3 regions of the Denitratisoma sp. agr-D3 genome follow, and region 2 is predicted to be linked to each of the others. Evidence: riboswitches for the same ligand, from Rfam matches in the RefSeq annotation. Region 2 holds a riboswitch; each other region holds the start of a gene.
The links. A riboswitch is a leader RNA that binds a small molecule or an ion and turns the genes downstream of it on or off. The one in region 2 is predicted to bind cobalamin.
Positions count from the first base shown of each region.

Region 1: it holds a riboswitch for cobalamin, as region 2 does, so the genes downstream of both, ACYQ2U_RS05315 (GNAT family N-acetyltransferase) here and ACYQ2U_RS06175 (nicotinate-nucleotide--dimethylbenzimidazole phosphoribosyltransferase) in region 2, are expected to answer to the same signal.
Region 3: it holds a riboswitch for cobalamin, as region 2 does, so the genes downstream of both, ACYQ2U_RS05260 (TonB-dependent receptor domain-containing protein) here and ACYQ2U_RS06175 (nicotinate-nucleotide--dimethylbenzimidazole phosphoribosyltransferase) in region 2, are expected to answer to the same signal.

Region 1 covers NZ_BAAGIA010000002.1:67,017-74,799, reverse strand. The annotation lists gene cobN (cobaltochelatase subunit CobN) at 1-1,258, shown strand, start outside; gene ACYQ2U_RS05350 (ChaN family lipoprotein) at 1,255-2,127, shown strand; gene ACYQ2U_RS05345 (hypothetical protein) at 2,124-2,342, shown strand; gene rpsD (30S ribosomal protein S4) at 2,411-3,028, shown strand; gene ACYQ2U_RS05335 (MotA/TolQ/ExbB proton channel family protein) at 3,044-3,526, shown strand; gene ACYQ2U_RS05330 (DUF2149 domain-containing protein) at 3,523-3,855, shown strand; gene ACYQ2U_RS05325 (flavodoxin) at 3,912-4,454, shown strand; gene ACYQ2U_RS05320 (hypothetical protein) at 4,491-4,739, shown strand; gene ACYQ2U_RS05315 (GNAT family N-acetyltransferase) at 4,759-5,262, opposite strand; cobalamin riboswitch at 5,388-5,582, opposite strand; gene ACYQ2U_RS05310 (TonB-dependent receptor) at 5,598-7,715, opposite strand.
Region 2 covers NZ_BAAGIA010000002.1:244,525-252,307, forward strand. The annotation lists gene ACYQ2U_RS06150 (DUF6232 family protein) at 1-337, shown strand, start outside; gene ACYQ2U_RS06155 (HlyC/CorC family transporter) at 423-1,274, opposite strand; gene ybeY (rRNA maturation RNase YbeY) at 1,353-1,787, opposite strand; gene ACYQ2U_RS06165 (PhoH family protein) at 2,035-3,006, opposite strand; gene miaB (tRNA (N6-isopentenyl adenosine(37)-C2)-methylthiotransferase MiaB) at 3,059-4,402, opposite strand; cobalamin riboswitch at 4,456-4,646, shown strand; gene ACYQ2U_RS06175 (nicotinate-nucleotide--dimethylbenzimidazole phosphoribosyltransferase) at 4,713-5,822, shown strand; gene ACYQ2U_RS06180 (response regulator) at 5,904-6,707, shown strand; gene ACYQ2U_RS06185 (adenosylcobinamide-GDP ribazoletransferase) at 6,712-7,509, shown strand; gene ACYQ2U_RS06190 (histidine phosphatase family protein) at 7,491-7,783, shown strand, end outside.
Region 3 covers NZ_BAAGIA010000002.1:50,965-58,747, forward strand. The annotation lists gene ACYQ2U_RS05240 (EVE domain-containing protein) at 1-391, opposite strand, end outside; RNA gene ssrS (6S RNA) at 582-763, opposite strand; gene ACYQ2U_RS05250 (cell division protein ZapA) at 791-1,114, opposite strand; gene zapB (cell division protein ZapB) at 1,111-1,308, opposite strand; cobalamin riboswitch at 1,360-1,553, shown strand; gene ACYQ2U_RS05260 (TonB-dependent receptor domain-containing protein) at 1,667-3,589, shown strand; gene ACYQ2U_RS05265 (TonB-dependent receptor domain-containing protein) at 3,643-5,532, shown strand; gene ACYQ2U_RS05270 (FecCD family ABC transporter permease) at 5,545-6,534, shown strand; gene ACYQ2U_RS05275 (ABC transporter ATP-binding protein) at 6,531-7,301, shown strand; gene cobO (cob(I)yrinic acid a,c-diamide adenosyltransferase) at 7,303-7,783, shown strand, end outside.

The DNA of each region.
Region 1 (7,783 bases), 180 kb from region 2:
CCGGACGCAATTGGGGCGACCCCGGGTGGACGTGGTGCTGTCCGCCACCGGCCTGTATCGCGATCACTTTCCCAACGTGATGAAGTGGCTGGCAGCGGCGGCCAAATTGGCAGCGGAAGCCGACGAGGCCGACAACCCGGTGGCCGCCAATGCCAAGGCCATTGCCCGGCGTCTGGAGCAACGGGGCGTGGCGGCCGACGTGGCCAGACGCGCCGGTCAGACACGAATCTTCACCGCCGGCGAAGGTAGCTACGGGACCGGTCTCGACGATGCCACCCTGGCCACCGATACCTGGCAAGGCAAGCAGGAAGGGGATCGCAAACTGGCGGAGTTGTACCTGGCGAAGATGCAGTACGCTGTGGGGCCGGACGAGAAGGAATGGGGCAAGACCTTGCCGGGCGTCAATCTCTACGCCGAGCAACTGAGGGGCACGGAGGGCGCAGTGCTGTCGCGCACCTCCAATCTCTACGGCATGCTCACCACCGACGATCCCTTCCAGTACCTGGGCGGCATTTCCCTGGCGGTGCGCCACCTGGATGGCAAGGCGCCGGAACTCTACATTTCCAACCTGCGCGGCAATGGTTCTGGCCGGGTGGAAGGTGCCGCCCAATTCCTCGCCAAGGAAATGGCCACCCGCCAGTTCCATCCTGGCTACATCAAAGGCCTGATGGCCGAGGGTTATTCGGGCACCCTGGAAGTGCTCGACGCCACCAACAATTTCTGGGGCTGGACCGCCGTCGCGCGGGAGATCGTGCGCGACGACCAATGGCAGGAACTGGTGGACGTCTATGTGCGCGACAAACACAAGCTGGGTTTGAAGCAATGGTTCGAGCGGGAAAATCCCCACGCCCTGGCCCAGGTCATGGAGCGCATGCTGGAGGCCGCCCGCCAGGGCTACTGGCAGACCGATGCGGCGACCCTCGATGAACTCAAGCAACGCTATCGGGACCTGGCCAAGCGTTTCGACGTGAAAAGCGACAATACCCGCTTTGCCCAGTACGTCGGTTACGGCCTAGCCGCCCCGGTGGCGGCTGAGGCCGGGGCAAAGCCCGCGTCCCAGGCGAACGCCGAAGCCGCGGCGCCAACGACGGAGGTTCCGCCGCCCATTCAGGGCCTGCGCCTGGAGAAGGTTTCGCCCGCCGAGATGTCCCCGACCGACCTGGCCCAGTACGGCTTGCTCGCATTGCTGCTGCTGGCTTTTCTCGGCGGCGGCTGGCGACGGCGAAAAAACATTGCCATGGATTGGGGGCGATCATGAGCAAGGCATGGCTGTTGTTCTTCTTGCCGCTGCTGGCCTGGGGCCATCCCCTCGAGGGGCGGATCTGGGACGTCCGCAACCAGGTATTCATCACGCCCGAGGTCGCCTACGACCGGGCCGCGTCGAGCCGCTATGTACTGCTGGGCGAGTCCCACGACAGCACCGTACACCATCGCCTGCAAGGAGAGGCGCTGGCGGCGCTGGCCCAGCACAGCCGCCATCCTGCCTTGGCACTGGAGCAGTTTGACGGCGAGCACCAGGCCGCCTTGTCCGCTGCCCAGCAAAATGGCAGTCGTGATGCCGAAGTGTTGGCCGATGCCGGCCAGTTGAACCGTAAGGGCTGGCGTTGGCCCTTCTACCGGGACTTGATTGCCTTCGCGGCAGAACGGGGTTGGTCCCTGCGAGCCGCCAATTTGTCCAGGGCCACGGCGAAGGGCATCGTCATGGGAGAGGTGCAGCCGTCGTTGCCGGATTTCCCCGCCCCTGTATTGACGGCGTTGGAACAGGACATTGTCAAAGGCCACTGCGGCCAGCGACCGCCGCCGCCGATGTTGGCGGGGCTGGTGACCGCTCAGCGGGCGCGGGATGCACACATGGCCGCCAGTCTCGAAGCGGCGCCGGGCGATGGCGCGGTACTCATCGCCGGTGCCGGGCATGTGCGACGTGATCGCGCCGTGCCGCGCTATCTGCGGAACGGCGACGATGCCCTGGCCATCGCGTACCTGGAGGTCGTCGAGGGGCGCGACAAGCCCCAGGATTATGACGGCGCCACCTACGACTTGGTCTGGTTCACGGCAGCGACCGCTCGTGCCGATCCCTGCGCCAAGGTGCTGGGCGGCACTGTCGCCGGTAGCAAGGAGGGGCGATGAAAAAAACGATGGCGTTGTTGTCCTTCCTCCTGGACCTGGTCTCCGTGTGGGTTCATGGGGTGCTGTTCGCCCTTTGTCTGTTGTTCGGCATTTTCCTCGGCAATCCTTCCCTCGGCATCGTCGGCGCGATGGGGGTGTTCATCGTTCTGTTCGCCGGGTGGCTGACCCGGAGGTTGAAGCCCGTCGCAGAGGGGAGATCCTCAACCGACACATAAGCACCCCATTGCCGCAAGGGGAGTCCCTTCCCCGGAAATTTCACCTGTCTTGAAAGAAAGGAAGTTGTATGTCCCGTTATACCGGTCCCCGCCTCAAGGTGCTGCGCGCTTTAGGTACCGAATTGCCCGGCCTGACCCGCAAGGCGGTCGCCAACCGGCCCAATCCCCCTGGCCAGCACGGCGCCCACAAGGTGGCCGGGCGCAAGTCCGAGTTCGGTCAACAGTTGATCGAAAAACAGAAACTGCGGTTCAACTACGGTCTCAATGAAACCCAGTTGCGGCGCCTGGTGCTCCAGGCCCGCAAGGACCGGGGTGCCACGGGTGACAAATTGGTGGAGTTGCTGGAGCGTCGCCTGGACAACCTAGTGTTTCGCGCCGGCTTCGCGCCCACGATCCCGGCCGCGCGCCAACTGGTACGCCACGGCCACATCCAATTGAATGGGCGGCGGGTGAACATTCCCTCGGTGCGGGTCAATGTGGGCGACCGCTTCGGTCCCAACGAGAAGGGGCGCAAGCACGATCTGGTCAAGGCAAGCCTGGCGGACCCAGCTTTGATTCGCGCCGAGTGGATCGCCTACGACGAGACGACTAGCCTTGCCACTCTGGCCCATCTGCCGGACCGGGATTCCGCGCCCTTCCCCCTCGACCTGCAACGGGTGGTCGAGTTTTACGCCACCCGCATCTGAATTCGGAGTTTCGCCATGATGTCTCGTCTGCTGGAGCAGTCCATGTACGGGCTCTCGCAATTATTTCTGCTGCCGGTGCTGGTGCTGATCGTCGTCCTGTTTCTTTACGCCTTCTGGGTGCTGGGCGCTTTCGCCTTCGACGCCTGGCGCCGCCGTCGCGGCGGCGCCAGGCCCCTCGTCCAGGCCTACGCCGGCAATCCCCATCTGGACGGCGACGACCTGGATTTGCTGGCCCATCGCTTCCTTGAGGCGCCCCGCATCGCCAGCCGAGTGACGCCGATGATGGGACTGGTGGCCACGATGATCCCCATGGGGCCAGCCCTCAAGTCCCTGTCCGATGGCAATCTGGCCTCGGTATCGGAAAACCTTACCGTGGCCTTCTCCGCCGTGATCCTGGCCCTGATCGCCGCCAGCATCACCTACTGGGTGGTGAACGTGCGCCGCCGCTGGCTGGCGGAGGAAATCCTGGAAATCGAGAACCGCCGGAGTCCGACGTGAGTCGCGGCAAGCTCAAGCTGTTGCACGAACCGGAGAGTGAGGACCCGATCCTTTCGGTGGTGAACCTGATCGACATCTTCCTCGTCATCATCGCCGCCCTGCTCATCACCGTGGCGCAAAACCCGTTGCTCAATCCTTTCTCCAAACAGGACGTCACCGTCATCACTGATCCGGGCAAGCCTTCCATGGAAATGGTGGTGAAGAAGGGCGAGAAGATCGAGCACTACAAGGCCAGCGGCAACATCGGCCAGGGCGAGGGCGACAAGGCCGGTACGGCCTATCGCATGAAGGACGGCTCCATCGTCTATGTGCCGGAAGGCAAGGATTAGGCGCACCGGATACGTGAAATACATCGACTGTTAATCCACATTGAAAGGAAAGCACCATGGCAAGGATCGGCATTTTCTTCGGCACCAGCAGCGGCAGCACCCGCAAGGTCGCCAAGGCAATTCAAAAACGTTTCGGCGACGAGGTGATGGCGACGCCGGTGAACATCAACCGGGTTTCGGCGGAGGATGTCGCCGCCTACGATTGTCTGATCCTCGGCACGCCGACCCTGGGCGATGGCCAGTTGCCCGGCCAGTCGGCGGATTGCGAAGAAGAGAGCTGGGAAGAAGCCCTGGAGCGATTGGCCGATCTGGACCTGGGCGGGAAGACCGTGGCCCTGTTCGGCCTGGGCGACCAGAAGTCCTACGCCAACGAGTTCGTCAACGCCTTGGGCGAGTTGCACGACTTCGTGATCGATCGGGGTGCTCGGGTGGTGGGCTCCTGGCCTGTCGACGGTTACGCCTTCAAACATTCCGAGGCTGTGGTGGACGGCAAGTTCGTCGGCCTGGTGCTCGACCAGGACAACCAGGCCGAGCTGACCGAAGGCCGGCTCGACGTCTGGCTACGCCAGATCGCCCCGGATCTCGGCCTGCCCGTGTAACGGGATTGACCCGCCTTGCCCATAAAGGATGCGACCATGGATACACCCTCGCCAGATCAGCAGATCGCCCGCACCATCTACCTGTTGTCCCGGGCCGCCACCGTCGGCGTCTGCCGTGGGCGGATGCGCAACGTGATCCGCCAGTTGCACCAGATGACCGAGCTGCCCACCCTGCCTGCGGAAATCCGCGCCACTTGCCTCAAGGTGCTGGAGGATTGGCATGAGGCCCAGATGGAACACTTTCCGGAAACGGCGGAACCCGCATCGGCCCCCCGTCCTCACTGACGACGAAGTTCCTTACCTCCTAGGGCAACAGCAACCAACCGCTGTTGGGCCAAGGGGTCATCGGGCATTCGATGCGGCGGCAGATGCGCGGTACGGCCGGATGGCCGGATACGCAGACCACTTCGCGGATGCCGAGGGTCCGGCCATGGCTGAGGGCGGCGGCAAACAGGGCGCTCGCCAGGCCTTGGCCGCGATAGGGCGGCAACACGCTGGCCCCCAGTTCCGCCCGCTGCGCCCAGGGCACCAGGTGAAGGAGTCCGGCCAGAAGGGGGTCGCTACCGGGCGGGCGGTGGAGTACGCCGAACAGGCCATGACGGACGAAATCCATGGAATCCACATAGCGGCGGATGCCGGCGTCGTTGAGGGCGCTGCCGAAGCGGTCATAGCGGTCATCGCGATCCAGGCTGTGGAGATGGCGAGCGGCCGCGGCGCGGTCCGCTTCCGTCAGTTGCCGCAAGTGCAGGTGAAGGGGGTCGGGCTGGGTGGTGGTCGCTGGCCGTGAGTCGAGTAATTGAAAAGGCATGGTGGTTTCCGTGTTGACCGCCTGATGGATCGGCGACAGGGAAACGTCCGTCGGCCGGAGCCGTCGGGCTTGCACCATCGCCATCCGCACCCCGCAGACGGTTAAGTTGAACACGCCCTCAGCAAGAGGGCTCCAGGCAGCAGGCCGGTCTCCGGGCTCGGAAGTTTTGAACCATCGCCTTCCCAGGCATGTGCCCAGTGGCGTCTTGATGGTTCCGCACTTCCTTACCGTTGCGGGGGCAGCGCAGGCTTCTCACCTGCTTCCCGTTTCACCTCCTTTCTTTGGCAAGAAGAGGAGGCACCTGCTGTGTCTTACGTCAAATCAAAAAATCTTTATCAGAAGGTAACGCGCAAACCCAGGCGCAGGGTGCGTGGCTCCAACGGATGAATCAGGCGACCGTCGATGCCGTTGCCGCCATTGCAGCCGCCGCCTTCCAGCCGGGTACAGGAGCCACCCCAGTACTCGATATCGTTGGCCTTGCGATCGAACAGGTTGAGGATGTCGAGGGACAGCCTCATCTGCGGATCAAGGCGGTAGCCCAGTTTGAGATTGGTGAGCCAGAAGGCGGTGGATTTTTGTGTTCCGGTTTCTTCCAGATCATAGGCACCGATGTAGCGCAGACGAATACCGCCGGACCAGCGTCCCTGTTCTCCCCAACGATCCCAACTGGCGGCGAGGGAGGCGGCCAGGGGAATCGCGTTGGGCACGTGGTTGCCGCCATTGATCGGGGCATTGAAACGGGCCTGGGAGATGGCTAGGTCCGCATCAATCACCAATCCCTCGCGCGGGCTCAGATAATTGGCCCATTCCAGGCCATGACGGCGGGAACTGCCACGGGGTTCGGTGATGCCTGCATCGCCAATGAAGACCAGTTCCGAGGCCAGGTCCATTTGCCATAGGGACAGGCTGCTGTGCCAACCGGGCAGGGGCGTGGTACGAAGGCCGAGTTCACTACCCGTGGATTTAACGATCAAGGGGACCAACGCAATGCTGTTGCCGGTGGCAGGATCGACCCGGCTGGTGGCGCCGCGGGCGTCGTTGCTATGGAAGCCGCGGCCCCAATTGGCATAGAGCTCGGTATGGGCAAAGGGGCCGATCACCAAGCCGAGCTTGGGGCTGGTTTGGCTGGCCGAGGCATTGCCACCATTGCTCATGTTGAAAGTGCCGCCGGTGGCGGTGACTTCGGCATCGATACGGTCATAACGCAGACCGACACTGCTGCGTAGCCAGGGTTGCCACTGGGTCTTGGCTTCGCTGTAAAAAGTCGTGGCGGTTTGCCGTACCCGGTCTTCCCGCACCGTGGTGGTTCTGCCTCGATCCACCGTGTTGTAGAGACCCAGGGTGCCGATATTGTCGTGGCGTAACTGGCTGCCCAGCGCCAGCTCGGTGTCGCGCAAGTCGGGGCCGAAGAAAAAGCGGCCTTCCAGTTGCCCGCCCAGTATCGTGCGCTGGTCGGCCTGCTCGTGTTGGTCGCCCTGGGCGCCACTGATGTAGCCGGAAGCACTGCTGAACAGATTGAGGCCGTAGTCGACCAGCCAGAGATTGCCGCGCCAGGCCGATGTGTCGCCAGTGCTGGCCCATTCCGCCGAGAGGCTGTTGCGATGGGTGATGCCGCCATCGTTGGCCACCAGCGTACCGTAACGACCGATCTCGCCCGAGAGAATGGCCCGCTCCGGCACGTGCTCGCTGGCAACCCAAGTGGAGTGGTAGGCCATCGCGGCGAGGGAGAAACCGTTGCTGGCGGTGCCGGAAGAAAGGCGCAGGACGCCGTTGGCCTTGTGCAGGTTTTCCGGCTGATCCCAGGGACCGTTGTTGCCCGCCAGTTCGGCCGCTCCCAGCCATTGCAGGCCGTTATGTTCTCGGCTGCCGGCAACCAGGGCCCGCCGGTACTGATGTTGCCCCACCGAAACATCGGCAAAGGGGGCGGCGAGACTGCGTTGATAGTCGATGCGGGCGGAACCGGTGGAGCTGAAGTCGCCATCATCCACCGCATAGACGCTCTTCCGATAACGAAGGCTGCCCACCAGTTCGGGAATCAGAAAGTTGAGGTCCATATAGCCCTGGCCGTGGGCGTGGCTGACCATGTTCACCGGCATCCCCATCACCGAGGTGGCGAAGTCGCTGCCGTGATCGAGATTGAATCCGCGTAGAAAATATTGATTGGCCTTGCCGTCGCCGGAGTGCTGGGTCACGGTCAGACCGGGCACCGACTCCATCACCTCCGCAGGTCGCAGCAAGGGCCGGTTTGCCAGTTGCTTGGCGGTGACCGTGCCTTCCGTGGCCGAGTCGGCGAGACCGACCATGTCCTGTCCCGAGGCTGTGACGGTGATTTCCTGCAAAGTGGGAATCCCGGCGGCCTTGGCTAGCAGGGGCAGGCTCAGCAGGGAGAGCAAAGCAATACGGCCCGGCCGGGAATGATGGGCGCACGTGCGCCCGGGTGTTTTACGAAGCATAAAAACTCCACCATGGAGCACCGGATGAAATCGGAGGGCCGTGCTTGTACCGTCCCCCGATTTCGCAC
Region 2 (7,783 bases):
TGGTAATCAAACATATGCAATGGCCGCTGTAAGTTCAGTCAAGGTCACAACGACAGACATTACTCCTCCCAAAACTTTTCCGTTAATTCTTATTGTCGTCGGTGCAATCTGGCTTCTTGCTGCTCTCTCTGGTAATAGCAGTGCTAGTTCGTTTCTTTGGTCAATTGGGTTGATTGCTGTTGGGATTTTTTGGTTTCGTTCTATTAAACCGATTTTCGAACACAAAATAATCCTTACGACATCCTCTGGCGAGGCAACGGCACTAACTAGCAGAAACGATCAAGATATAAACCCTGTCGAGAAGGCATTGAATGACGCGCTCGTTTTCCGGGGTTAAAGTCCCAACCTTTCGCCAAGTCTCGCTTCTTTGTCCGGCAGCACATCAGTGAGTTATAGCTTGCAAGGGCCGTTGAAAAGCTGATTTATTCTTGCTCCGCCAAGCCCAAATTCCGCTGCTGATCCACCAACAGCGTATGCACCCGACGGCTGTCGGCGCGCAGCACGGTGATGCGCACGCCGTCCAGTTCCACCACTTCGTTGCGCTTGGGCAGGCGGCCCAGGTGCTGGATGACGAGGCCGCCGATGGTGTCCACGTTGTCGTGGGCCAGGGAGGTGCCGAAGGACTCGTTGAAGTCGTCGATCTCGGTGACGGCCTTGACCCGGTAGCGGCCCAGGTTGTCGAGGACGATGTTGCCGGCGGCTTCGTCGAAGTCGTACTCGTCCTCGATGTCACCGACGATCTGTTCCAGCACGTCCTCGATGGTGACCAGGCCGGCGACGCCGCCGTATTCGTCCACCACCACGGCCATGTGGTTCCGGCTGGCGCGGAATTCCCGCAGTAGCACGTTGAGGCGCTTGGATTCGGGAATGAAGATGGCGGGGCGCAGGGTGTCGCGCAGGTCGAATTCCTTGCCGGCGAAGTAGCGCAGCAGGTCCTTGGCCAGCAGGATGCCGACCACATCGTCCTTGTTCTCGCCGATGGCGGGAAAGCGCGAGTGCGTCGCTTCCACGACAAACTCGGCGATCTTCTCGGGGGAATCGTTGATGTCGATCACGTCCATCTGGGCGCGGGGCACCATGACGTCGCGGACGGTCGTCTCGGACACGGCCAGCACGCCCTCCATCATGGAGAGGCCGTCGGCGTCCAGGAGGTTGCGCTCGAAAGCGCCGTGCAGCAGTTTGAGCAGTTCTTCCCGGTCCTCCGGCTCGTGGAGCAGCAGGGCGGAAAGGCGTTCGATCAGCTTGAGCTTGGGTTTACTACTGGAAGGGTCCATTCTGGTCAGGGTTGATGGGCGATGGGTAAGGGCAGTGGTTGGACTGTCATTACCGATCACGCATCGTCCCGTCCTTGGTTATTGGTAAGGGTCGGCTATGCCCAATCGAGCAAGAATCGTGCGTTCCTTGGCTTCCATGGCCTCCGCGTCCGCCGCTCCGGTTTCGTGGTCGTAACCATGCAGGTGGAGTATGCCATGCACGATCATGTGGGCGAAATGGTCGGCCACCGTCTTGCCCTGTTCCTTGGCTTCCCGCAGCACCACGGGGAGGCAGACCACCAGGTCGCCGAGCACCTTCGGTGCGGTCTCGTAGACAAAGGACAACACGTTGGTGGCGTAGTCCTTGCCCCGGTAGTCCCGGTTCAAGGCCTGGCCTTCCTCGGCGCCCACGAAACGGATGGTCACCTCGGCGGGCCGTTCCAGGCTGGCCTGCACCCAACGGCGAAGGCGAGGCCGGGAGGGTAGGTCATCTCCGTTACAGGCATATTGCACTGCCAACGACAGGCGGTGCAATACGCCTGCGGTAGTAGGCCTACCCCCGGTCCCCCTTTTCAGGGAAGGGGGAGCGCTGGCGCTCCCCTTTAGGGAATTGGACGACCCTCCCCTCGCCCCCCTCCCCGGGGGAGGGGACGATTGATTAGCCGCCTTGGGGCGGGAGGTGATTTTGGTGAGGCGCGGTTGGGTCTGTGTTGCGGCGTGATCAGTGACTGCAGGCGGTTTTACCCTAGCCCCTAGCCCCTTGCCCCTTGCCTTCGCCGTGTCAGGATTTTTCGCCATGTTGCTCGTAGGCGGCGACGATGCGGGCCACCAGGGGGTGGCGCACCACGTCGCTGGCGTCGAAGTCGGTGAAGGCGAGGCCGCGCACCTCGGACAGGATGCGGCGGGCTTCCACCAGGCCGGACTTCTGGCCCCGGGGCAGGTCCACCTGGGTGGCGTCGCCGGTGATCACCGCCTTGGCGCCGATGCCGATGCGGGTGAGGAACATCTTCATCTGCTCGGGCGTGGTGTTCTGCGCCTCGTCGAGGATGATGAAGGAACGGTTCAGGGTGCGGCCCCGCATGTAGGCGAGGGGGGCGATTTCGATGTGGCCCTTTTCGAACAGCTTGGTCACCTTGTCGAAACCCATCAGGTCGTAGAGGGCGTCGTAAAGGGGGCGTAGATAGGGGTCCACCTTCTGGCTCAGGTCGCCGGGGAGGAAGCCCAGCTTTTCGCCGGCTTCCACGGCGGGGCGGGTGAGGACGATGCGTTCCACCTGGTCGCGCTCGAAGGCGTCCACGGCGCAGGCCACGGCCAGGTAGGTCTTGCCGGTGCCGGCGGGGCCAATGCCGAAGGTGATGTCGTGTTCCTGGATCTTGCGCAGGTATTCCACCTGGTGGGCGGTGCGGCCGTGGAGGTCGCCCTTGCGGGTGACGAGTCCGGCGGACGGGGTTTCCATGCGCGCCTTGTTGGCCAGCTCCACCAGGCCCAGTTGCACCGCGTCGATGGATAGGGGCGCTTCGCACAGGTCGTAAAAGTGACGCAGGGCCGCCGCGGCGTGGCGGGCGTTGGCCGTGTCGCCGCTGACCCGGCAGACTTCGCCACGGCGGGCGATGGCCACGTCGTAGGCGGTTTCGATCTGGCGCAGGTTTTCGTCCAGGGGACCACACAGGTTGGCCAGCCGGGCGTTGTCCACCGGGCGGAAGGCCACCTCAATGGGGCGCGGGTGGCGGACGGGTTTGGCGGTGTCGCTCAAGGTGCGGGCTGGGACGGGAAAGTGGAAAGGGCAAGGGGCCGATTGTAGCCGCTCAGTCCTTGATCACCAGTTCGCCGCGCAGGCTGTGGGGCAGGGCTTCGGTGATGCGCACCTGGACGAACTGGTTGATCAGCCGCTCGCCGCCGGCGCCGGCGGGGAAGTTCACCACCCGGTTGTTGTCGGTGCGGGCGGCCAATTCCGTTTCGTCCTTCTTCGCCCGACCCGTCACCAGCACCCGCTGCACCGTGCCCACCATGGCCTTGGAAATTTCCATGGCCTGTTCCTCGATGCGCTTTTGCAGGCGGGCGAGGCGAGCGCTCTTCACTTCGGCAGGCGTGTCGTCGGCCATCTCCGCCGCCGGGGTGCCGGGACGGGGGCTGTAGATGAAGGAGAAGCTGGTGTCGAAGCCCACCTCGTCGATGAGCTTCATGGTCTTTTCAAAGTCCTCGTCGGTCTCGCCGGGGAAGCCGACGATGAAGTCCGACGAGAGGGACAAATCCGGCCGCGCCGCGCGCAGCTTGCGGATCACCGACTTGTATTCCAGCGTGGTGTAGCCCCGCTTCATGGCCGCCAGCACCCGGTCGGAACCGGCCTGCACGGGCAGGTGCAAATGGGACACCAGCTTGGGCACCTTGGCAAAGGTGTCGATGATGCGCTGGGTCATCTCCCGAGGGTGGGAGGTGGTGTAGCGGATGCGCTCGATGCCGGGCATCTCGGCGATGGTCTCGATCAGGAAGGCCAGGTCGGCGGCGCCTTCCTCGTCCCCCAGCTTGCCCCGATAGGCATTCACGTTCTGGCCCAGCAGGGTCACTTCCTTGACGCCCTGTTGGCTCAGGTTGGCGATCTCCGCCAGGATGTCTTCCATGGGTCGGGAGACTTCCTCGCCTCGGGTGTAGGGCACGATGCAGAAGGTGCAGAACTTGGAGCAGCCTTCCATGATGGAAACGAAGGCGGTAGCGCCTTCCACCTTGGCGTTGGGCAGGGCGTCGAATTTTTCGATCTCGGGGAAGGACACGTCCACCTGGGCCTTGCCCGTCTCGCGCCGGGCGCCGATCAACTGGGGCAGGCGGTGCAGGGTCTGGGGGCCGAACACCACGTCCACATAGGGCGCCCGCTCCACGATGGCCGCGCCTTCCTGGCTGGCCACGCAACCGCCCACGCCGATGACGAGGTTGGGGTTCTTCTGCTTCAAGTGCTTGACCCGCCCCAGGTCGTGGAACACCTTCTCCTGGGCCTTTTCCCGCACCGAGCAGGTGTTGAACAGGATGATGTCCGCCTCTTCCACGTTGTCGGTCTTCACCGCATCCTCGCCCTGGGCAAGGATGTCGGCCATCTTGTCGGAATCGTATTCGTTCATCTGGCAACCGAAGGTGCGGATGAAGACTTTCTTGGTCATGGGAGTGCTGCCACTGCGGGAGGGGAAGGGGCTGAATTATAAGGGGGTTGGCTATAATCCCGGCCGCGATTGGTGAGGGGGTTCCGCAAGGGAAAACCCTCATGGGAACACGGTGAAATTCCGTGGCGGGCCCGCCGCTGTAACCGGGGACGACGCTTGCACGATGCCACTGGGCCCTGCCCGGGAAGGCGCAGGCGAAGGACGATCCGGGAGCCAGAAGACCGACCTTTCGTTGTTCCTCCACCCGCCGTGACGGTGGACCGCCCTGGACCCGCGGCCTCGCCCCACGGTTGTAACCGGAGACGAATCGGTGCATTCCTTCAAGATCAAGGCCGTTGATCGCGGCCTCGGCGTCGACCTGCAACGCAAGATCGACCAAAAAACCAAACCCCTCGGCGCCCTCGGCCAACTAGAAACCCTGGCCCTGCAACTGGGCCTGATCCAGGGCACGCTGAGCCCCCAGTTGTCCAAGCCCCACATCCTCGTCTGCGCCGGTGACCACGGTGCGGCTAAGGCCGGCGTGTCCGCTTATCCCCAGGACGTGACCTGGCAGATGGTGGAAAACTTTCTCGCCGGCGGCGCGGCCATCAATGCCTTCTCCCGCCAGCATGGCCTGGGCCTGGTGGTGGCCGATGCCGGCGTGGCCCACGATTTCGGCCGGCGCGAGGGCCTGGTGGATGCCAAGATCGCCTACGGTACGGCCAACTATCTCGAAACTGCCGCCATGACGGTCGAACAGTGCGACGCCGCCCTGGCCAAGGGCGCCGCCATTGCCCGCGACCTGGCCGCCCAAGGCTGCAACGTGCTCGGCTTCGGTGAAATGGGCATCGGCAACACGGCCTCGGCGTCCTTGCTGACCCATTGCCTGACGGCGCTGCCCCTGTCCGCCGTGGTCGGGCGCGGTACCGGCCTTGACGATGCCGGCGTGGTGCGCAAGCGCGCCCTGTTGGAGCAGGCCTTGCTGGCCTGGCCGGAACGGCCCCAAATCAGCCACCTCCCCGGTGAGGGAGAGGACGGGAGGGGGCGGAGGTCCTGTGCCCAGGTGGGCGAGCATGCTTTGAGTGTGCTTGCCCGCTTTGGCGGCTTTGAAATTGCCATGTTGGCCGGCGCCATGTTGGCCGGGGCGGAGGCCGGCATGGTGTTGTTGATCGACGGCTTCATCGTCACCAGCGCCCTGTTGGCGGCCATCGCCCTGGTTCCCGAGGTGCGCGACTACTGCGTCTTTTCCCATTGTTCCGACGAGTCCGGCCACCGTCTGCAACTCGACCACCTTGGCGCCAAACCCTTGCTGCAACTGGGTTTACGCCTGGGTGAGGGGACCGGCGCGGCCTTGGCCTGGCCTCTGTTGGCCTCCGCCAGCGGCTTTTTGCGGGACATGGCCAGCTTCGAAGCCGCCGGCGTGAGCGAGAAATCCGCCTGATCGGCGGGTTTTTTCCATTGTCCTAGCCCCAGGCACCGATACAATGTGGCCCTTTCCACTTTCGGATCAAGGATTAAGCCTATGAGCCAGTTCGGCCACTTTGCGCATCTCGACGTGTTGTTGGCGGAGCCATCCGCCATGCAGGCCCGGGTCATCGCCCATGCCTGCCAGGAGTTGGGCATCCTGCGTCTGCGCACGGTGGACGGCGGCAAGGCGGCCCTGACGGCCATGGCCGAGGTCAAGCCCGACGTGGTGATCAGCGCCCTGTATCTGCCCGACATGTCCGGCACCGAGCTGATCCAGACCATGCGCGACCAGCCGGAGCTGGAGAACGTGGCCTTCATCCTCGTCTCCAGTGAAACCCGGCCCCAGGCCCTGGATCCGGTGCGCCAGTCCGGGGTCTGCGGCATCCTGCCCAAGCCCTTTACCCCCGAGCAATTGCGCAAGGCCCTGTTGTCCACCGTGGAGTTCCTCACCGAGGACCAGTCCGCCGTGGGCGACTTCGAACCCGAGACCCTGCGCGTGCTGCTGGTGGACGACAGTCCCAACGCCCGCAAATTCATGCGCCGGGTGCTGGAGAACCTGGGGGTGGAGCATTTCGTCGAGGCCGAGAACGGCCGGCAGGCCGCCGCCATCCTGGGCGAAACCATGGTGGATTTGGTGGTGACCGACTACAACATGCCGGAGATGGACGGCCGCGAATTGGTGGACTTCATCCGCAACCAGAGCTGGCAACGTTCGGTGCCGGTGTTGATGGTGACCAGCGAAACCAACAACGGCCGTCTGGCGGCGGTGGAGGAGGCCGGCGTGTCCGGCATTTGCGACAAGCCCTTCGAGCCCGGCGTGGTGCGGCGTTTGTTGGGGAAGATCCTGAACGATCGCTGAGCCGATGGTCGTGGGGGAGTTGCGGGTTTTTCTCAGCGCCATCGGATTCTTCACCCGATTGCCGGTGCCCGCCTGGGTGGGCCATTCCGCCGCCGGCCTTGACCAGGCGGTGCGCTATCTGCCGCTGGTGGGTGTCCTGGTGGGTCTGGCCGGCGCCGCGGCCACCGAACTGGCCGCCCTGTTGCTGCCGCTGAATCTGGCGGTGCTGCTGGGCATGGCGGCCACGGCCTGGCTTACCGGCGCCCTGCACGAGGACGGTTTCGCCGACGCCTGCGACGGTTTCGGCGGCGGCTGGGACAAGGACCGTGTACTCGCCATCATGAAGGATTCCCGCCTGGGCAGTTATGGCGCCATTGGCTTGGTGTTGCTGCTGTTGGGGAAGTACCAGGCCCTGCTGGCCATCGACGACGAGCTTGAGCTGTTTGCCGGCGCCTTTGACGAGGGTTGGTCCACCCTGCCCTTTGCCCTGGTGGCCGGCCACGGGGTGTCGCGCCTGGCGGCTCTGGCAGTGATGGCCCGCCTCGACTACGCCCGGGAAGGGGAGGCCAAGGCCGCCGCCCTAGCCCATCGCCCCGGTCCGGTCAGCTTGGCGTGGGGGGCGGTCTGCGGTCTCGCGCCCTGCCTGTTCCTGCCCCGTTATTCCGTGGCCTTCGCCCTGTTGTTGGTGGCCGCCACCACGGTGCTGGCGCTGCGCTATTTCCGCCGCCGCATCGGCGGCTATACCGGGGACTGCCTGGGCGCCGTGCAACAGGGAACGGAACTGCTGTTCTACCTGGGCCTGCTGTGCAGCTTTACCTGGTAAGACATCCCCGGCCCCAGGTGGCGGAAGGGGTTTGCTACGGTAGGAGCGACCTGCCCCTGGACCCGGCGGCGGGTTCCGCTGCGGCCCTCGCCATTCTGGTTCAGCAGCTGCGCGCGCGGGTCCCTTCCCATGTCGCCTGTTACGCCAGTCCCCTGCAACGTTGCCGGGTGTTGGCCGAGGCGCTCCATCCCCGGCCCCGTTTCGACGCCCGCTTGCAGGAAATGGATTTCGGCGCCTGGGAGATGCGGGCTTGGGAGGCCATTCCCCGCGCCGC
Region 3 (7,783 bases), 190 kb from region 2:
TTTGCAGGATGCGCATATTGGCCAGCTGGGGATGGGCGCGCAACTCGGCCAGGCCGATCAACCGGGTCTTTTGCGTGATGCGCACGTCCACATTCATCCAGCGCGGCGTCTCCGGTGTGGACTTGGGATCGTAATAGGGACTTGCCGGATCAAACTGGGTCCGGTCGGGATAGGCCTTGCACGCCACTTCCGCCAAGCCGGCGATGCCCGGCTCGGGACAGGAGGAATGGTAGAAGAACACCTTGTCCCCCACCGCCATCTGGTCGCGCATGAAATTGCGCGCCTGATAGTTGCGCACCCCCCACCAGTCCACGGTCTGATTGGGCATGGCCAGCACGTCGTCAATACCCACCACCGAGGGCTCGCTTTTCATCAACCAGTAACGCGTCATCACAACTCCCAATAAACGAAAAAGCGCCGAGGGCCTCGGCGCTTTTATCCTGCGGCAAGAAAAGCGAACCGCTTCTGGTCAGTCGCCCCCTCCCCTGAAAAGCCTGTCCTGAGCTGGTCGAAGGAGGATCGGGGGATGGGAAAGACTACCTGCGTCGCGGGGGAATCCAATAAAGCCGCTGGCCTTATTGGATTCCCCCGCCTGTGCCGCTAGGCCGCGATCCTGAACCTGGGTTCAGGGAGGCTGCGTTCCTGCCGCTTCAGGTTCGCCCGGCGAAGGGGCGATCACAACAGCGGCTTCTCGGGTCGGCAACCTTGTCGCGTAGACATTGGTTCAAGGAGCTTACAGCCTTGGCGTACACCGCAGGGGAAACCGGGGAAGCCGGCTGGGTCGCCGGGGTCAGAACAGGGCGTCCTGGGCCTTGTCCGTGAGCACCGCGTCCAGCTTGGCTTCGATGGCTTTGATTCTACGCCGGGGCACCTCTTCGTCAAGCCGAGGCAAGGGCGTTCCGCCTTGCGCGGACAACAATTCATGGGCCAGATTCAAAGCGACCATGACCGCCAACTTCTCACCGCTGCTGCGGGTCTTGTCCGCCACTTCCTCCATGCGGGCATCCAGCAGCTTTACGGCGGACTCCAGGGCCTCGCGTTCCTCGGGAGGACAGGAAACACGGTAGTCCTTGCCTTGAATGCGGATGTCGAGGGAATTTCCTGCCGCCATCATTCAGTCTCCGGGAGCTTGTCCATCAGTCCGGCCAGGCGTTCCCGGGCGGTCTCCATTTTGTCAGTCAGCGCCTGCTTTTCCGCCTCCAGGGCGGACACACGCCCGCGCAATTCCGCGTTCTGTGCCTGTAGGCGACCGCACAGGGTCAGCACCTGATCGACTTTTTGTTCCAGGGATTCAAGATCGGTATTCATGCCGAAAGTGTGTTGGAAATCCTCTGCGGGGTCAAGGAAGGGGTTTGCTACAATCCGCCCCCTGTTCGAGGTGCCCATGCCGATTGTCTTCGGCCTGGGTGAAACGGGAAGCAGGTGAAAGACCTGCGCTGCCCCCGCAACGGTAAGGAAGTGCGGAACCATCAAGACGCCACTGGGCACATGCCTGGGAAGGCGATGGTTCAAAACTTCCGAGCCCGGAGACCGGCCCCGGACATTCGTAGGAATCGCTGCGGGAGGGCAGTGGCCGGCGCATCCCGAATTGCTCCGTTACCCCTTCGTTAGCGACTCCCTGTCCAACCACCGGCAGCGGGGACGTCTGCCGGGAAAAGGAGCTTTCATGCGTTTATCCTGCAAAAGGTCCGTATTGACCACGGCCTTGCTTTCCACCTTCGCCCATCTTGCCCTAGCGGAAGACGTGCTACCCGACACCGTGGTCATCGCCACCCGAGTACCCACCCGGGCCAACGAACTACTGAGCGACGTTACCGTGGTCGGACGGGAGGACATCCAGCGAGCCGGCCACCAATCCCTGCCCGAATTGCTGTCCTCCTTGCCGGGGATCCAGTTCAGCCGCAATGGTGGCCCCGGAAGCAGCGGCAGCCTGTTCATCCGCGGCAGCAACAGCAGCCATGCCCTGGTATTGGTAGACGGCCAGCGGCTTTCTTCCGCAACTACAGGCACAACGGCGATCGAACACATCCCCGTGGAACAGATCGAGCGTATCGAAATCCTGCGCGGACCGGCGAGCAGTCTCTACGGCTCCGACGCCATCGGTGGCGTCATTCAAATCTACACCCGCGATCCCGCAGAAAAGCCCGCGCCTTCCGCTGCCCTCGGTTTCGGCCGCTATGGCACACGGACAGGTTCTCTCGGCTATGGCGGAAAAATCGATCAGACGCGCTTCAATCTCCTCGCCGGTTGGGAAACCGCCGATGGCTTCAGCGACATCCGGGCCGCCAAGGGGGGCATGTACGACATGTACAACGCCGACCGGGATGGCTACGCCAACCACAATGTCAGCGCCAGCCTCAGCCATCAGATCACCAGCACGACCGAGGTCGGTGCCAAGCTGCTGTCCGTTTCCGCAGACAAGCATTTCGATAGCGTGAGTTGCGACCCAACCGGTTTCACCTTGTGCACCCCCAATTTCGATAGCAAGCAACGCCAGGAACTCCAATCCTTTCAAGGCTACGTCAACCACCGGGTCAACAACCACTGGAAAACCTCCCTGCGCCTAGGTAGCAGCGCGGACAAGACCATCAACTGGCAATACGATCCCTCTGCCACCACGATCAGCCGCGCTTATTTCAATACGCAACAGGATCAGATGACCTGGCAGAACGACTTCTCCACCACCGTCGGTACCTTCATGGCAGCCATGGAATGGCGAAACACCCACGTTGCGTCCTCCCAAACCTTCGCCGCCAGTCATCAAAGCACCCGTTCTCTAGTAACGGGCTACCAAGGCCGCTACGGCGCTCATGCGGTCCAGTTCAGTCTGCGCAGTGACGATATCGACCGTATCGGCAATCACGGATCTGGTACAGCCGCCTACGGTTATCAACTCAACGATGCGTGGCTGATGCGTGCTTCCATCGGCACCGCTTTCCATGCGCCTACCTTCAACGACCTCTATTGGCCCCTGGACATGGTCAATTTCTTCCAGGGCAACCCTAATCTCAAACCAGAGCGATCACGCAACAAAGAGTTGGGGCTTGTCTATGAGCAAGGGACGACGACGGCTGCTGCCACCCTGTATCGAAACAATGTGACGAACCTGATCGACTTCCAGTCGTGCTCACCCTTCCCTTGTGTCAGTACCAATGCCAACTTGGGCAGCGCCACTTTAAAGGGTGCCAGTTTCCAATACGGGCAACGCTTGACATCCTGGCAATGGAAAACGGGTGTTGATTTCCTCAGTGCCAGGGACGACAGCACCGGTCGCACGTTGCAACGCCGTGCCGCCCGTTCGGCCAATCTTGACGTTCGTTATCTCGGCGACACCTACGACCTGGGCGCACAGATACAAGCTGTGGGTAACCGATTCATCAACAATGCCAACAGCCAGACCTTGGGCGGTTACGCCTTACTCAACCTAACGGCCAATTACCGCCTTGAACGTGACTGGACCTTGCAGGCCCGATTGGACAATGCACTAGATGCCCAGTATGTCGCCGTCCGCTCCAGCGCCAGTCCCTTCAACGACTACGGCGTCGCCGGTCGTTCCTTGTTCCTCGGCTTCCGCTACGTTCCCCATTGAGCCACTACTTGCCTACCGCCCCGTAGAAAATCGATCACCTTGCACCAAATGCCATGAAAAACCAACTCACCACCCTGCGCCCGCTCGCCCTTTCTCTGCTATTACCCTTCTCCATGCCCGGTTGGGCGGGCACCCTGAACGAAGTTGTCGTCACCGCCACCCGCCAGGCGGCCCGTGCCGATGAAGTGCTGTCGGACGTCACCGTCATCGACCGGCAGGTCGTCGAAATGGCGGGCGGAGACAGTGTCATCGACCTGCTCGCCCGTCAGCCCGGCATCCAGATGATGCAGAACGGGGGCATCGGCACCAGCGCCCAGCTCTTCGTCCGGGGTGCCCGTTCCGATCAGATCAAAATCCTGCTCGACGGCATGCCCATCAACTCCATCGATATTACCGGCTCCCCCCTGCGCTACCTGCCCCTGGCGGACGTGGAAAGAATCGAAATTCTGCGCGGCCCAGCCAGCGCCCTGTACGGTGCGGACGCCATTGGCGGTGTGATTCAGATCATCACCCGCCGGGCCCAAGCCGGTCTGGGTGGCGATGCCTATCTGGGCGCGGGTAGCAACGGCACCCTCAAGCGCAGCCTGGGCATCCATGGCGGCGACGAACGCTGGCGTTTCTCCCTATCGGGTAACGACTTCCGTACCGACGGCATCTCCGCCCTGCGCAACGGCCCCAAACTGGATGCGGACAAGGACCCCTTCCGTCAGATGGGTTTCCACGGCAATCTGGTGTTCACTCCGACCCAGGGCCACGAGCTCAGTGCCCAGTGGATGGCCAACCACGGTCAGGTATTTTCCGACAGCGCCATCGGCAGCGGCAGCTTCAACGCCCGGAACGACTTCAGCAATGAAGTCTGGAACATTGCCAGCAAGAATGTCCTATCCGACCGCTGGACCAGTACCCTGCGCTACGGCCAGAGCCTGGACAACCAGACCAGCATCAGCACGGCAACCAGCATCAGCACCATCCAGACCTTGGACACCCAAGTCTCCTGGCAGAACGATGTGAAACTAGGTCTGGGTTCCGGTTTGTTTTTGCTCGAACGCCAAGACCGTCATGTGGGGCCGGAAGTCCGATTTACCGGCAACAAGGTAGACAGCCACAACGACGCCGTCGTGCTCGGCTGGAACGCCAGCCTGGGCGACCACCGTTGGCAATGGGCCAGCCGCCGCGACGATCACAGTGTCTTTGGTGCCCACAACACCTGGTCCGGCAGTTACGGTTATCAACTAGCGTCAACCTGGCGCATCAACGGCAATCTGGGCACGTCGTTCAAGGCACCAACTCCCTATCAGCTTTACGCAACGACCAGCGTGGTGCCGCAGTTAACCGCGAATCCCAATTTGCAGCCCGAAGAAGGACGCAACCGGGAGTTGTCCCTGGTCTGGGATAACGGGGTCCAAAATGTTTCCGTTCTTTGGTACCGCAACGACATCACCAATCTGATCGAATACCACTACCTTTCGGCCAGCACGGTGCAGTACCAAAACATCAGCAAAGCCAAGCTTGAAGGCTGGACCTTGGCCTGGAACGGCAAGGTGGAAGAATGGCGCCTCGGCGCATCCCTTGATCTGTTGGATGCCAAGGATGAAACAACACATAAAATGCTGGAGCGCCGCGCCAAGGAAAAATTGAATTTCAATGCCAGCCGTCGTTGGGCAGGATGGGACTTGGGGGGCGAAATGGTGATGGTTGGCCGCCGATACTCACCCTCCTCGGAAACATTTACCACTCCCGGCAATAGCGAAGCCTATCCCATGGGCGCTTATTCTTTGCTTAACCTTACTGCCAAGACCGATCTCTCCCGCAACATGGCTTTGGAAATTCGCCTCGACAACATTGGTGACAAGCGTTACACCACAGCGCTCACGTCCAATGGAAAGTTTGAGTACAACGCTCCCGGCATGACCTGGTTCGTCGGCCTGCGCTACAAAATGTAATCGTCTCGACCCATGCCCACCCGCCGCCGCGCCGCCCTTGTCCTGCTGATCCTGGCCTTCCTGGCCGGGGTCAGCTTTGCCGTGTCCCTGGCGGCGGGCAGCATTCCGGTTTCCTTTGCCGACCTGGGCGGCGCCCTGCTCGGCGGCACGGACAACCTGGCAACGGAAATCGTCCGGGGACTGCGCCTGCCCCGGGCCATCGGTGCCTTCGCCTGTGGCGGCCTGCTGGCCTTGGCCGGCGCCCTGATGCAGGTGCTGCTGCGCAATCCCCTGGCCGACCCCTATGTGCTGGGCATCTCCGGCGGTGCCGCGGTGGGCGCCCTGTCCGCCATGCTGGCCGGACTGGCCCTGGCCTTCATCAACCTGTTCGCCTTCGGCGGCGCCTTCGCCGCCATGGTGCTGGTGTTTGGCCTGGCCCACGGCGACAGTTCGTGGACCCGTTCCCGACTGCTGCTCACTGGCGTCATCGTTGCCGCCGGTTGTGGTGCCGTGGTCGCCCTGATTCTTTCCATCGCGCCGGAAGCCAAGCTGCGGGGCATGTTGTTCTGGCTCATGGGCGACGCCGGCCACGTCGCCAATCCCTGGCCCGCCCTGGTGCTGCTGGTCGTCGGCGTCGCCGCCTCTCTCCCCTTCGCCCGGGAACTCAACCTGCTCACCCGGGGCGACGTTCTGGCCCAGTCTCTCGGTGTTTCCGTACAGCGCATCAAGCGCATCGTCTACGCCCTCGCCTCCCTGTTCACCGCCGTGGCCGTCACCACCGCCGGCTCCATCGGTTTCATCGGCCTCGTCGTGCCCCATTTGATGCGCATGGCCATCGGCAACGACCAGCGTCTGCTGCTGCCCGCCTCGGCCCTGGCCGGGGGCAGCCTGCTTCTATTGGCCGACACCCTGGCCCGCACCATCGTCGCCCCGCAACAACTGCCGGTGGGTGTGCTCACCGCCCTGCTCGGCGTCCCCGTGTTTCTCTTCCTGCTCGGCCGCCAGCCGGGGAGCCGCTCATGAACGCCATGCTGACCAGCACCGATCTCCGCGTCGGCATCGGCGGCCACCTCGTGTGCACCGCGCTCAACTGGCAGGTGAATGCGGGGCAGCATTGGGCCATTCTCGGTCGCAACGGCGCCGGCAAGTCCACCCTGCTGCACACCCTGGCCGGCCTACGTCACGCCGACGACGGCATCGTGCGCATCGAAGGCCGGGGCCTGGTCGACACGCCGCCCCGCGACTTGGCCAAGCTGCGCGGCATCCTGCCCCAACGGCAACTCGACCCCTTCGCTTCCACCGTGTTGGAAACCGTGCTGGTGGGCCGCCATCCCCACCTGGGACGCTGGGATTGGGAAACAACGGAAGACCGCCGCATCGCCCTGGCCGCCCTGGAACAGGTGGGGCTGAAGGACTTCGCCCAGCGCGACGTGCTCACCCTCTCCGGCGGCGAACGGCAACGGCTGGCCATCGCCCAACTGCTCGCCCAACAACCACCGCTGATGCTGTTGGACGAACCCCTCACCCACCTGGATCTCAACCACCAGGTCGCGGTCATGGACCTGATGCAACAACAGGCCAAGGCCGGTGCGGCAGTAGTGTCGGTGCTGCACGATCCCGGCTTCGCCGCCCGCTATTGCGACCAGGCCCTGCTCTTGTTCGGCGACGGGCTCTGGTTGGCCGGGGCGACCGCCGAAGTGCTCACCGCCCTCAACCTGTCCTGCCTTTACGGACACACCCTCCACGAACTTACCGACGCCGGCGGTCAACGATGGTTCGTCCCCGCCTGACATGACCGACGCTAGCCCTAACCACGATACCGACCGCGACAGCCGCCACAAAGCCCGCATGGAGCGCAAGAAATCCGTGGTAGACGAAAAGATTGCCGCCGCCCAGCAGGAACGCGGCGTGCTGCTGGTGAACACCGGCAACGGCAAGGGCAAGTCCTCCGCCGCCTTTGGCGTGGTGGCCCGGGCCCTGGGCCACGGCCAGCAGGTAGCGGTGATCCAGTTCGTCAAAAGCCGCACCGACACCGGCGAAGAAGCCCTGCTGTCGAAACAGCCCGGGGTGCGCTGGCATGTCATGGGCGAAGGTTTCACCTGGGAATCCCAGGACCGCCACCGCGATACCGTGGCCGCCCGAGCCGCCTGGGACCTGGCCCTCAAATACCTGCAAGACCCCGCCATCGGCCTGCTGGTGCTGGATGAAATGACCTACGCCTTCAAGTACGGCTGGCTCGATCTCGACGAAGTCGTCGCCGCCCTCAAGGCCC